Regions from separate parts of the Priestia sp. YIM B13490 genome, predicted to be linked through region 3. Evidence: riboswitches for the same ligand, from Rfam matches in the RefSeq annotation. Region 3 holds a riboswitch; each other region holds the start of a gene.
What was found. Region 3 has a riboswitch for thiamine pyrophosphate ahead of ACFX4R_RS08635 (acetylornithine deacetylase). Riboswitches for the same ligand answer to the same signal wherever they lie in the genome.
Positions count from the first base shown of each region.

Region 1: it holds a riboswitch for thiamine pyrophosphate, as region 3 does, so the genes downstream of both, tenA (thiaminase II) here and ACFX4R_RS08635 (acetylornithine deacetylase) in region 3, are expected to answer to the same signal.
Region 2: it holds a riboswitch for thiamine pyrophosphate, as region 3 does, so the genes downstream of both, thiM (hydroxyethylthiazole kinase) here and ACFX4R_RS08635 (acetylornithine deacetylase) in region 3, are expected to answer to the same signal.

Region 1 covers NZ_JBHZOT010000003.1:318,553-322,778, forward strand. Annotated here, with positions in the region: gene ACFX4R_RS11510 (aldehyde dehydrogenase) at 1-1,071, shown strand, start outside; gene tenA (thiaminase II) at 1,100-1,789, opposite strand; TPP riboswitch at 1,884-1,981, opposite strand; gene ACFX4R_RS11520 (TspO/MBR family protein) at 2,208-2,954, shown strand; gene ACFX4R_RS11525 (hypothetical protein) at 3,258-3,440, shown strand; gene ACFX4R_RS11530 (sodium-dependent transporter) at 3,617-4,226, shown strand, end outside.
Region 2 covers NZ_JBHZOT010000003.1:333,975-338,200, reverse strand. Annotated here, with positions in the region: gene ACFX4R_RS11615 (hypothetical protein) at 1-104, shown strand, start outside; RNA gene ssrS (6S RNA) at 214-391, shown strand; gene ACFX4R_RS11605 (pyridoxamine 5'-phosphate oxidase family protein) at 539-967, shown strand; gene thiE (thiamine phosphate synthase) at 995-1,639, opposite strand; gene thiM (hydroxyethylthiazole kinase) at 1,653-2,459, opposite strand; TPP riboswitch at 2,536-2,644, opposite strand; gene ACFX4R_RS11590 (MFS transporter) at 2,837-4,054, opposite strand; gene ACFX4R_RS11585 (TetR/AcrR family transcriptional regulator) at 4,151-4,226, opposite strand, start outside.
Region 3 covers NZ_JBHZOT010000002.1:642,275-646,500, reverse strand. Annotated here, with positions in the region: gene ACFX4R_RS08645 (PTS transporter subunit EIIC) at 1-774, shown strand, start outside; gene ACFX4R_RS08640 (MupG family TIM beta-alpha barrel fold protein) at 771-1,781, shown strand; TPP riboswitch at 1,997-2,099, shown strand; gene ACFX4R_RS08635 (acetylornithine deacetylase) at 2,214-3,491, shown strand; gene tenA (thiaminase II) at 3,497-4,168, shown strand; gene ACFX4R_RS08625 (ABC transporter ATP-binding protein) at 4,161-4,226, shown strand, end outside.

The DNA.
Region 1 (4,226 bases), on a different contig from region 3:
GTTCCTGAACCGTATGGAGTCGCGTTAATTATTGCTCCGTGGAACTATCCGTTTCAATTAGCATTGTCTCCTTTAGTAGGAGCGATTGCCGCTGGAAACACGGCGATTATAAAACCTTCTGAATTAACGCCTAGCGTATCTCGCGTTATACAAGAATTACTGGCTGAAGCTTTTGACCCAGCATTTGTGACGGTGATTGAAGGCGCTGTAGACACGACGAGCCTGCTTTTAAAACAGCCGCTTGATTATATTTTCTTTACGGGAAGTGTAAATGTAGGGAAAATTATTATGCAAGAAGCAGGGAAGCAGCTTATTCCAGTCACGCTTGAGCTAGGCGGAAAAAGTCCGTGCATTGTACATGAAGACGCAAACCTAGATCTTGCAGCGAAGCGAATTATGTTTGGTAAAGGGATGAATGCAGGCCAAACGTGCGTTGCTCCTGATTATTTGCTCGTGCATCAAAAAGTGAAAGCGCAGCTTGTAGAGAAACTTCGCGAAGCAATTTCTCAATTTTACGGTAGTAATCCACTTGAAAGCGACCGCTACGGCCGTATTGTCAGTGAGCGTCATTTTACTCGGCTAGTTGAGTTTTTAAAAAACGGAAATGCTATAGTTGGAGGCGGGTACAATAAAAACACGCTAACAATAGAACCTACGGTGTTAAGTGAAGTAAGCTGGACATCAGATGTTATGCAAGAAGAAATCTTTGGGCCTATTCTTCCTATGATTGAATATGAAACACTAGACGAAGTCATTCATAAAGTTCAAGAAAAAGCTAAGCCGTTAGCTCTTTACTTATTTACAGAAAGTGAAGATGTGCAAAACGTGATAACGGAGCGCCTTTCATTTGGAGGAGGCTGTATAAACGATACGCTTATGCATATCGCTACGCCATATTTGCCGTTTGGCGGAGTGGGAGAAAGCGGCACGGGTCAATATCATGGAAAAGACAGCTTTCAGACATTCACTCATTTTAAAAGCATGCTGTCTCAAACAACCAAGTTTGATTTGTCATTCCGCTATCCTTCGGAAAAACAAAGCTTGAAAATGATCAAAAAACTATTGAAATAAAAGAGCCTCCTGATAGGAGGCTTTTTCGTTATTTTGAAAGTGAAAGCTGAGAAAGCGGCCATTTTTCTTGGGTATATGCCATTTCCCAAAATAAATACTCCAGTTCACAGCTTTTGATGAAGTGATCTTTCATACGGTTACGTTCTTCTTCAGTAGCTTGTTCGGCGAGTTCATCAAGCTTGTTACAAAACCATTGTGTTGTGCCATTCATTTCTTCATTATTATAAAACTGAATCCATTCATAAAAAGGATGAGAAGGAGATGGATTTACTTGTTCTGTAATGCGCTGGCCAATTTCAACGTACGTCCATGGACATGGAAGAAGCACTGCAATGATTTCTGCTAAGCTGCCTGTATGCGCAACACTTGTCATATGGTTAATGTAGTGGCTGGCCGTCGGTGAAAGCGTCTCAGTGTGAAGGTCTTCATAACGTACGCCTGCTACTTCACAAAAATTATTGTGAGGGTGTACTTCACTATGTAATACCGTAGAAATGCCGGCATTAAAGGCTTCCATTTCGGTACGCGTGCGGCATTTTGTTAAAGCAGCGCCGTAAATGCGAACAAATGCTGTTAAGTATTCGTAATCTTGAGAAACGTAGTGAATAAGCGCTTCTTTTGGCACGTTTCCTTCAGCAATTCCTTTAATAAAAGGATGGTTAAAAATGGCTTCGTAAATATAGTTTGCTTCTTGTCTTAATTGAGATGAAAATGACATCAAAATCCTCCTTTAATATGAGGAAGTCACAAACAAGCACATAAAGGAAATAAAAAACACTCCGTTTATAAACGGAGTGGCAAAGGACAGTAAAAACTGAACATTGCCACTTTCCTACGCTGGTATGAGCCAGATCAGGTTCAAAGGGATCAAGAAAACTTGTCTCAGCCGGTGGCACCCCTAGTGGACTTCCTATTAATCTAAGTTTAACTTACCATATATTCTGAAAAATAGAAAGCGTTATGGGAAATTGTGTGCTAACCGCTTTTCTTTCTTAAAGAGGAAATTTCTTAAAGCTATTTTTAATCATTTTTGTTTAAAAATGCATATTTTTAGGGAAGAAGAGGTATTAATGAAGGGAAGAGCCGTTTTCGTCTCCGAAACACTCCCATATAAATAGAAGAAAGGAGAGAACAAAATGGCGAAATTTCGTTTGTATGCTGTATTAAATACAGTAGGCTTGGCTATTACACTGCTTGTGAATTATTTAGCAAATGCCATTCCAATAGGAGGCAAAACAACGGGAGAAGCTTCTGCGCAAGTTCCTACGTTGTTTACACCAGCGGGTTATGCTTTTGCTATCTGGGGCGTTATTTATTTATTATTAACCATTTGGGTTATACGCCAATTTTTTGCAAGAGAAGATCAAAAGGAAATATATGCACGTATCGGCATTTGGTTTTTTCTAAACTGTTTGTTAAATAGTGCGTGGATCTTTATTTTCCAAAACGATTACTATAAGTTATCTCTTTTAGTTATGCTCTTTATTCTAGGCACATTAATGATTGTGTATTCCATTATTCAGCATTCTCGAATGACGACATGGTTTATGCGTCTGCCGATTTCGCTTTATCTTGGATGGATTTCTGTTGCGACTATTGTCAATGTGTTTGTCATATTTCAAGCAAATGGAATACAGCACTTGCTTGGCTTAAACGAGTTAGCATGGACGATTATTATGCTGCTGGTAGGAGCTGTGCTGGGCATCATGTTTACATTAAAAAACCGAGACGCTGTTTATCCGCTTGTTTTTATTTGGGCTTATATTGCCATTGCAGTGAAGCAAAGTGGAAATCAGCCAATTGTCATTACTGTCATCATTTCAGTTGTTTTATTAGCAATTGCCATTATTGTGGGATTGATTAAACGCTATAGACGTTTTTAAAAAGAAGCTCTAGCTTTTGTAAGCTAGAGCTTTTTATGATGCTCTTTTGATTGTAAAAAAGCAGCTGTAAAAGCAATTAAGCTAATTAAAATACCAAAAGGAACAACAATTGGTACGAATGATAAAATAAATGTCATAAGTGTAACCTCCATGTTGCATCGGTGCATAATGAAAAATTCAACTTTTTTAAATTGAAGTTCCGCTATTATAGTATGCTAGGCTTTATGTTTGGAGCCTATATGTTTAGAAATAAACGAAAAAGGCAACATACGTTACATACAGGTTATATTAGGAGGAGTTAAAATGGAAACATATTTAGTCGCTTACACGGATAAAGATGATATGGAATATAAACAAGTGACGTGCGAGAGTTATGAAGATGCAGAGCGTACGGTCCTTCGTTTAGAGAGAGAAGGGCATATGCATATTGAAGAAATTTCAAATCAAGAAGCCTACCGTGGAGATGAATCCTCGTACAGAGAATAAATTTTGAATAGAAACACCAACCTTAAAATGAAGAAGCAGCTGCTTCTTCATTTTTTCTATTCTATATAGATATCGTTTTATAGAAAAAAGTAAAACGGGAATGATTTTCTTCTGCATTTATGGTACAGTACTAATCAGGTGAGTTTTGAGTTTAGAAGAGGAGAGAGTAACATTATATGAGTAAAGGAAATCAGTGGTCTTCACGCCTCGGTTTTATTTTAGCATCTGCTGGGGCAGCAATTGGTCTAGGAGCGATATGGAAGTTTCCATACGTAACGGGAACCAGTGGCGGTGGAGCGTTTTTTGCGTTGTTTATTTTATTTACGATTTTTATTGGATTGCCGCTTCTGTTGGCAGAATTTATCATTGGAAGACATACGGGGAAAGAAGCGATTAGTGCTTATAAGGCAATTGCTCCAAAATCCGCTTGGGTATGGATTGGCAGGCTGGGAGTACTAAGCTGTGTCGTTTTGCTTTCCTTTTACAGCGTCGTTGGCGGCTGGGTGATTTTATATACGATTATGAGCGTAACCGGTATGCTAAGCGGAAAAGAGTACGGTCCGTTGTTCAATGCCGTCATTAGCCAACCTTATGTAGTATTAGGTGCACAGGCGCTGTTTTTATTAATTACAGTGTTTGTTATTTCAAAAGGCGTACAAAAAGGAATAGAGCGTGCTAATAAATACATGATGCCGCTGTTATTTATTTGTTTTATCATTATCGTGGTGCGTTCTTTAACATTAGACGGAGCAATGGACGGAGTAAAGTTCTTTTTGAAACCGGATT
Region 2 (4,226 bases), on a different contig from region 3:
TAGCATCCCGGCCTTACCTTCTTTTATGTTTCATTCCAGTTGCGGGCCCTTTTCTTATTTTGTTGCTGTTTCCCCGCCAAGATGTTAGAGAAGAAAAACTTTAAATAAAAGTCTTGCGTTCCATTCATTATTCCGTTATAATCATTTCTTGTACGATGAAAGTTGATTAATTAGAAAACATTTATATATCGGCATTTTATTTACATTTGTTATACATACCTGCGCTGTGCGTATACTCATGTTGTCTTAAACCTTTGAGTGTTAAAAGGGAGCTCAAAATTTAGCTGCAGATAGCACGCCCTTCTTGGGACGCTAAACCCAGCTATGAGGGCACCCACCTAGTAGATCTGGGTATTTAAGACACTTAGGGTTACGGCAGTGCGGGCTTATTTTTTAGTTAGCTGTAGCTAGCTTTTTTTATTTTTCATTTTACTAGTTTACATAATTATTTTATTGTTAACTTATATTTTTTTTAGACATGTATGTTTTATTTATCTTCGATTGAGGAACATAAAAAGTAATAAAGGAGATGGATAAAATGAATGAACAAAAAATTGCTAAAAAAGTAAACGAAGTATTAGAAGGAAATCGTGTAGGAACATTAGCCACAGTTGTAAACAACAAACCCCACTCTCGCTATATGACATTCTTTAGCGATGAAGATGGTATCGCTCTTTACACACCAACAAATATCAATACACATAAGGCAGAGGAAATCGAAGCCAATCCGAACGTGCACGTACTATTGGGCTACAGCGGCGAAGGATATGGCGATCAATACTTAGAATTATCTGGTACAGCTGTTCTTCGTACTGGTGATCAATTAAAAGGGCGTATATGGAACGATCACATGAAAGAATGGTTTGACGGTCCAAATGACCCTGAGTATGTTGTTCTTGAAATTACGCCGAACGAAATTCGCTTTATGAATGAAGGCGAAGAAACTCCTCAAACTGTTCAGCTATAATAAAAAAGCGCACACTGTGCGCTTTTTTTATTTTCTTACCGCTTCTTTCAATTGAGCTGCTTTTTCTTTTGGAGACGCTGCTAAGCTAATCGCGGTAATAATAGAAACGCCATCTGCACCTGCTTCTACTACTTGTTTGGCATTTTCAGGCGTGATCCCGCCGATTCCTACAATTGGAAAGTCAATATTCTGGTTTCGCACTTCTTCAATTAACTTTGTACCTTGCACTGCTTTTGCGTCTTTTTTTGTAGAAGTAGGAAAAACAGGTCCCATTCCTACATAATCCGCCCCGTCTTTTATCGCTTGCTGCAGCTCTTGTACATTATGAACAGAGACGCCCACAATTCCTTTTCCTATTTTCTCTCGAACAATATGAGCTTTTTCATCTTCTTGTCCAATATGAACGCCATCTGCTTGTAAGCGGATCGCTAAGTCCAGATCATCATTCACCACAAAAGGAACGCTGTGCTGCTGACAAATTTGCTGAAGTTCCTTCGCCAGCTGATATTTCGCTTCTCCTGTTAAGGCACCCTCGCCTTTTTCACGGAATTGAAACACGGTAACGCCGCCTTCAATTGCTTCTTTCAACACTTCTTTCGGCTCTTTTTTACAGTTATTGCTGCCCATTATAAAATAAACTTGCAGCAGCTTTTTGATTTCTTCATTTGTCATTTTCCGGCTCCTTTTAACGTTGATGTACTCTTGCATATGATTCAATATCCTGCCCAGATAAAAGATGAAGCTGATTTAACAGCTCAATTTGAAAGCTTCCCGGTCCTTCTTCACCTTTTTTCGCTGCGGCGATTTCACCTGCCACTCCGTAAAAACTTAAAGCAGCAACGCTTGCCTCGACATATTCTTTTTCTACAGCAGCGAAAGCTCCTATAATTGATGTTAGCAGACACCCAGTCCCCGTCACTTTCGTAAATAACGGGTGACCGTTGTCTACTGTATACGTTTTGTTTCCATCTGTGATTACATCTTGTTTACCCGTGATAACAATCACCGTATCTAATTTGTTCGCTGCTTTTTCAGCAAGTTCAATGACGTCTCCTTGCCCTTCTAATGAATCAACGCCTTTAATGAGCCATGACTCGCCTACGACATTCGCAACTTCAGCAGCGTTACCACGAATAACTGCCATATTTAATTCTTCTACAAGCTGACGTGCTACTTCTGTACGAAACGGTGTCGCTCCGGCTCCTACAGGATCGAAAATAACCGGCACGCCATTTTCATTTGCTGATTTTCCTGCTATTCTCATCGCTTCTACTTCTTGAGCCGTCAGTGTACCCATATTTAAGACAAGCGCTCCGGCGATTCGTGCCATGTCAGCCACTTCTTCCTTCGCATAAGCCATAACAGGTGAAGCTCCTAGTGCAAGCAGTCCATTTGCTGTAAAGTTGGTTACCACAACATTCGTAATATTATGAACAAGCGGACTTGTATCTCTTACTTTTTCTAATTGAGCTGAAATTTTACTAATATCCATGTTTTTTTCACTCTTTTCATTTAGTTTTAACACTGCAAAAAAAAGACAAAAAAGCACCTTGCATGCGCAAAGTGCTTTGGTATGTACTCACATTCCCTGCGCTGGCATTATCCAACAGGTTCAAATGGTCAACAGGCGTCCCTGTACTCTCAGCCTGCCCCGCGCAAGCTCCCATACTATTCTTGTTACGTTTAAAGTTTACTATTAACCTTTTTTATTTGCAACCATTTCACTGTTTTGCCGATAAAATAAAGCTTCTCTATAGGGTGAGTGGCGCTTTAAACCTTACACCATTCCTAAAAGAATAATCAATAGACCTCCAGTAAGCTACTCGAGGTCTTCAATTCCCTAAGAATTCTATCATTTTTTCCTTATGGTTATTTCTCTTGAACCGCTTGATTTCTCACAGCTGTTTTTCTGTCCTTCCCTGCTCTTAAAGATAAAAGAAAACAAAGCAGCAGTACAAGTGCAGCTGATACGTACGGATAATTAATGTTTATATCAAAAAGAAAGCCTGCTACAACGGGTCCAATAATATTCCCAAGACTTGTATAAGCAGAATTTAGTCCGGCTACATACCCTTGGTCGTCTTGTGCCATCATCGACATTTGCGTGCTGATTGCCGGACGTAAAATATCTGTTGCTAAAAAGACGATGAATGTCACAACAATAATAAGCCAGTACGTGTGCACAAACAGCGTAAGTAAAATAAAAAGTCCCGTCATCATCAAGCAAAACGAAATCACTCTTTTTTCACCAAACTTATTTAAAATCCAGCCAAAAATCGTAACCTGCACTACGGCCCCCGCAATAGAGCCAAACGTAATAACAAACGCAATATCTTTGGGCGTAAAGCTAAATTTATGATCAACAAATAGCGAAAAAATCGTTTCATAATTGGATAATCCAAACGATGTCACAAAAACAATAATTAAACTTAGAAAATAAGGTTCTTTATAGGAATTCATAAGCTGGAGTAGCAGCCGATCTTCTTTTGGATTCTCATTGTTTGAAACAGCATGATTTTGTACAGGACGAGACTCTGGCAAAACCAAAAGCGTAATCACTGCAGCCAAGCCTCCTGCTACTGCGGCCATATAAAATGGTACACGCATGCCGTATTCAGCTAAAAAGCCGCCGATACCAGGTCCAATAATAAATCCTGTTGTAATCGCCGCCGTCACATAGCCCATTCCTTTAGCACGTTCTTTAGCAGACGTCACGTCCGCTGTATAGGCCATAACAGCAGGCATAATGAGCGCGGCCCCGACACCGCCTAACATTCTTGATACAAATAATAAAAGAGGTGTACTCACTGAACCAAAGAACCATTCAGACAAGGCAAAAACAATCATTCCCGCTACAATAATTTTCTTTCTCCCTAACGAATCTGATAACCGACCCGCTAAAGGTGAAAACAAAAATTGAGTCAGTGAAAACACCGCTACTAAGAGGCCCATCACGCTGCCGTTGATATGAAGCTCCGTCATATATGTTGGCATAATTGGAATAACGAGACCGATTCCTGTAAAAATAATAAAAATGTTTAGCATGAGCAGCAAAATCGCCGCTCGATTTCTTAACAATAATGACATATAAACCTCCTGATTACAAAAATACTGAACGTTCGGTCTATAAAAATACAAAATAATGAGGGATTACTCATTACCGCAATAAGCATCCCCGATTATTTAAGAAGACCTTGCTATAATTCCATTTAAAAATACATCGATTGCTGAATGGTATAGCTGCAAGGCATTTTCCGTG
Region 3 (4,226 bases):
GCCGTAGCTGATATTAAACTTTTTGGTGAAGCACTTTTGCCGGGACGGGGCGGCTTAATAGGCGTATTGCTTGCAGCAATCTTTATGGCCGTAGTGGAAAAACGAGTGCGTAAATTTGTCCCTCAGTCACTGGATATTATTATTACACCGACCGTTACGGTGTTAATTACAGGCATTATTACGTATGTAGTGTTCATGCCAATCGGAGGTTTGATTTCAGATGGAATCACAAAAGGCCTTTTAGGAGTTTTAGAGGTTGGAGGAGTTGTAGCAGGCTTTGTTTTAGGAGCAACGTTCTTGCCGCTTGTCATTACAGGACTGCATCAAGGTCTTACTCCTGTTCATTTAGAGCTTATCAATTCAATTGGAGATGATCCGCTTCTTCCTATACTAGCAATGGGCGGAGCCGGTCAGGTAGGTGCCGCTTTTGCTATTTATATCAAAACGAAGAAAAAACGTTTAAAGCGAGCAATTGGAGGCGCTCTTCCTTCAGGGCTGCTTGGAATCGGAGAGCCGCTTATTTTTGGAGTCACACTTCCTTTAGGGCGTCCATTCTTAACCGCTTGTCTCGGAGCTGGAATCGGCGGAGCATTTCAGGCGCACTTTCATATTGCAACTGTAGCGGTGGGGGTATCAGGTTTACCGCTTACGTTTTTAGTTCATGCGCATCAAATTCTTCTTTATTTACTTGGATTAGTTGTTGCTTATGCAGCAGGCTTTGTTTGTACCTATTTCTTTGGATTTAACGATGAAATGGCGAGGGAGTTTGAATGATCGGTATTTCGTTTTATTTAAATGATAGTGATGCCCCCGAAAAATTAATAGAAGCGAGTGAGTGCGGCGTCACACGTGCATTCACTTCGCTTCACATTCCAGAAGAAAAAGGAGATTTGGCTGAACGGGCAAAAGACTTGCTTCATGTGGCTAGAGATTGTGGAATAAGCGTGTATGCAGACGTATCTAAGCATACGCCAGTTCATTTAGGTATTGAAAGCCTTATGTCGCTATCTTCACTTGGCGTATCTGGTATTAGACTAGACGATGGCTTTAGCGCAGAAGAAACTCTTTCGCTTGCGAATGAATTTTATATTGCTGTTAATGCAAGTACGTTATCCAAACAAGAAATTGAAGCACTCTTATCTGCAGGTCTTCATCATCATCAGCTGCTTGCATGGCATAATTTTTATCCGCGGCCTGAAACAGGGCTTGAAGAAACGTTTTTTCAACAGCAGACAGATTTATTTAATGAACTTCGGATTCCAGTCTGCGCTTATATTCCTGGAGAAGACGAAAAAAGAGGCCCTATTTATCAAGGTCTTCCTACTAGAGAAACAGACCGTAATAGATGTCCTTTTACCTCTGCAGTAGATTTATACGGATGCGGAGTAGCAGAGGTTTATATTGGAGATCCATGCGCCGGTTCAAGTTTATTAAAGCGTTTGGTTCAATATCAAGAAAGCCGTATTATTCCGCTGCGCATTCGTTCACCTCATATAGAGGGAACGTACAGCGTGCGTCCGGATGTATCAAAAGACGTTCTGCGTTTAGTTGATACTCGATCTGTAAAACCAGTGCCGCCATTTCATACAGTAGAGCGCAGAATGGGAGCAATTACAATGGACAATGATGGCTACGGACGTTACAGAGGAGAGGTTCAAATAGCTAAAACGAATTTGCCTGCAAATGCTAATGTGAATGTGATTGGGTATGTAATAGAAGAAGATCATGAGCTGCTTTCGTTAGTGAGACCGGGGCAAAAACTTGAGCTTGTCACTGTCTAAATGGAAAAACCGCGTATTTTTAAAAAAGCCGCTAACTAGTAAGCTTATAAAAGTAAAGAGCACACACTGCTTAAAAAAGGTGTGTGCTTTTTATTTTACTAAAAAGGAAACTATTTTCATTGCTGAATCATGAACCTTTCTATTGAATAAAACGCTTTACTATGATAAAACTATTACAGGTAAACATATGATAATCGTTTAATTTTATAGAGATACAACGCCACTAGGGGTGCTTTCTAAGCTGAGAGAGACGAGAAGTCTTAACCCTTATAACCTGAACTAGGTAATACTAGCGTAGGAAAGAGGTATTGTAATGGATGTTTTGTATGGTATTTCCTTACGAACTCGTTATAATAATTTTTTGTATATAAACAAAAACACTTCTTTCCTGCGAAAGAAGTGTTTTTTTATGCGTAAAGGAAGGTGTCATACATGGAAGAAACAATTGATTTGATTGTCAAACAGGTAGAGGAGCGCAAAGGGGAGCTAATCCAGTTAGTAAAAACGCTTGTTTCATATAAAACGCCGGCGCCTCCTGCACGAAATTCTCATGAAGCGCAGCGTTACGTAGCAGATTTCCTTAAAAGCTGCGGTTTTTCCATCGATATGTGGGATTTATATTGCAACGATCCTATTGTAGTGGGCACGCTAAAAGGGAAAAAATCAGCTGACTATCAAAGCTTAATTATTAACGGGCATATGGATGTAGCTGAGGTACAAGAAAATGAAAAGTGGGAGACAAATCCGTTTGAAGCTGTGGTAAAAGACAACATGATAATCGGACGCGGAGTTGCTGATATGAAAGGCGGCTTGGCAGGAGCATTATTTGCAGTCCAGCTTTTAACAGAAGCAGGAATCGAACTGCCGGGAGACTTGATTTTTGAATCCGTTGTAGGAGAAGAAGTGGGAGAGGCAGGTACGCTGCAATGCTGTCAGAAAGGATATACAGCTGACTTTGCGCTTGTTGCTGATACGAGTGATTTACATATTCAAGGTCAAGGCGGAGTGATCACGGGATGGATTACGATAAAAAGCAGTAAAACCTATCATGACGGTACACGCCGAAGTATGATTCATGCTGGAGGAGGTCTGTTAGCTGCGAGTGCTATTGAGAAGATGGCAAAAGTGATCGGAGGGCTGCAAGAATTGGAGCGCCACTGGGCTGTTACAAAAAGCTATCCAGGATTTTTGCCGGGAACAAATACGATTAATCCAGCAGTAATCGAAGGGGGAAGGCATGCTGCGTTTATTGCAGATGAATGCAGGCTGTGGATCACCGTTCACTATTATCCCAATGAATCATACGACCAAGTATCAAAAGAAGTGGAAGAATACATTTTAGCTATTGCAAAAGCAGATCCATGGTTAAAAGATAACCTGCCAACCTTTGAATGGGGAGGCACATCAATGATTGAAGACAGAGGAGAAATCTTCCCGTCATTAGAAATTGATGAAAATCATGCTGGAGTACAGCTGCTTGCAAATACTCATGAACAAATTGAAGGGAAAAAGCCCCCAATCGATGTGTCAACTAGCGTAACAGATGGCGGTTGGCTAGCTGATGCGGGAATTCCGGCAGCTATTTACGGTCCGGGAAATTTAGCAAATGCACATGCTGTGAATGAACAATTAGATATGAATCAGCTTATTCAATATACAAAAGTGATGGTGCAGTTCATTTATACGTGGCTGCATACGCATAAGGAGTGATCATCATGAAATTTAGTGAACGATTATACGAAAAGCTGCAGCCTATTTGGCGTCAAAATCATAATCATCCCTTTGTACAGGGAATGGGAGACGGAACGCTTGAAAAGGAGAAGTTTCGCTTTTACATGATTCAAGATTACCTTTACCTAATTGATTATGCCAAATTATTTGCGATTGGAGCCATGAAAGCTACTGATGTTCAAACGATGGGGAAATTTGCTGCACTTTTGGATTCTACATTAAACGAAGAAATGAGCCTGCACCGTGAGTATGCCAAGAAATTTGAAATCAGCGAAAAAGAATTAGAAAAAGCGCAGCCATCTCCTACAACGCTTGCATACACACACTATATGCTGCACGTTGGTCAAAGCGGAACATTAGCTGAATTAGTGGCGGCTCTTTTGCCTTGTATGTGGAGCTATTGGGAAATAGGAAAAGAACTCAGTGAAAAGCCTGGAGCTAACAATGAGTTTTATCATGAGTGGATTGAAATGTACAGCTCAGAAGAATTTGGAGAACTAGCGACATGGTGTATTAATTTATTCGACTCACTTACTGCAGACAAATCAGAAGTGGAGTTAGAAAAGCTCGAAGAAATTTTCTTAAATACAACGCGTTTTGAGTATATGTTCTGGGATATGGCTTATAACGAAGCGATGTGGCCAATTCATGAATAAGTCTGTGTTATCTTTTCAAAACGTCAGTTTTACGTACAAAAACGGTGATCAACCGATT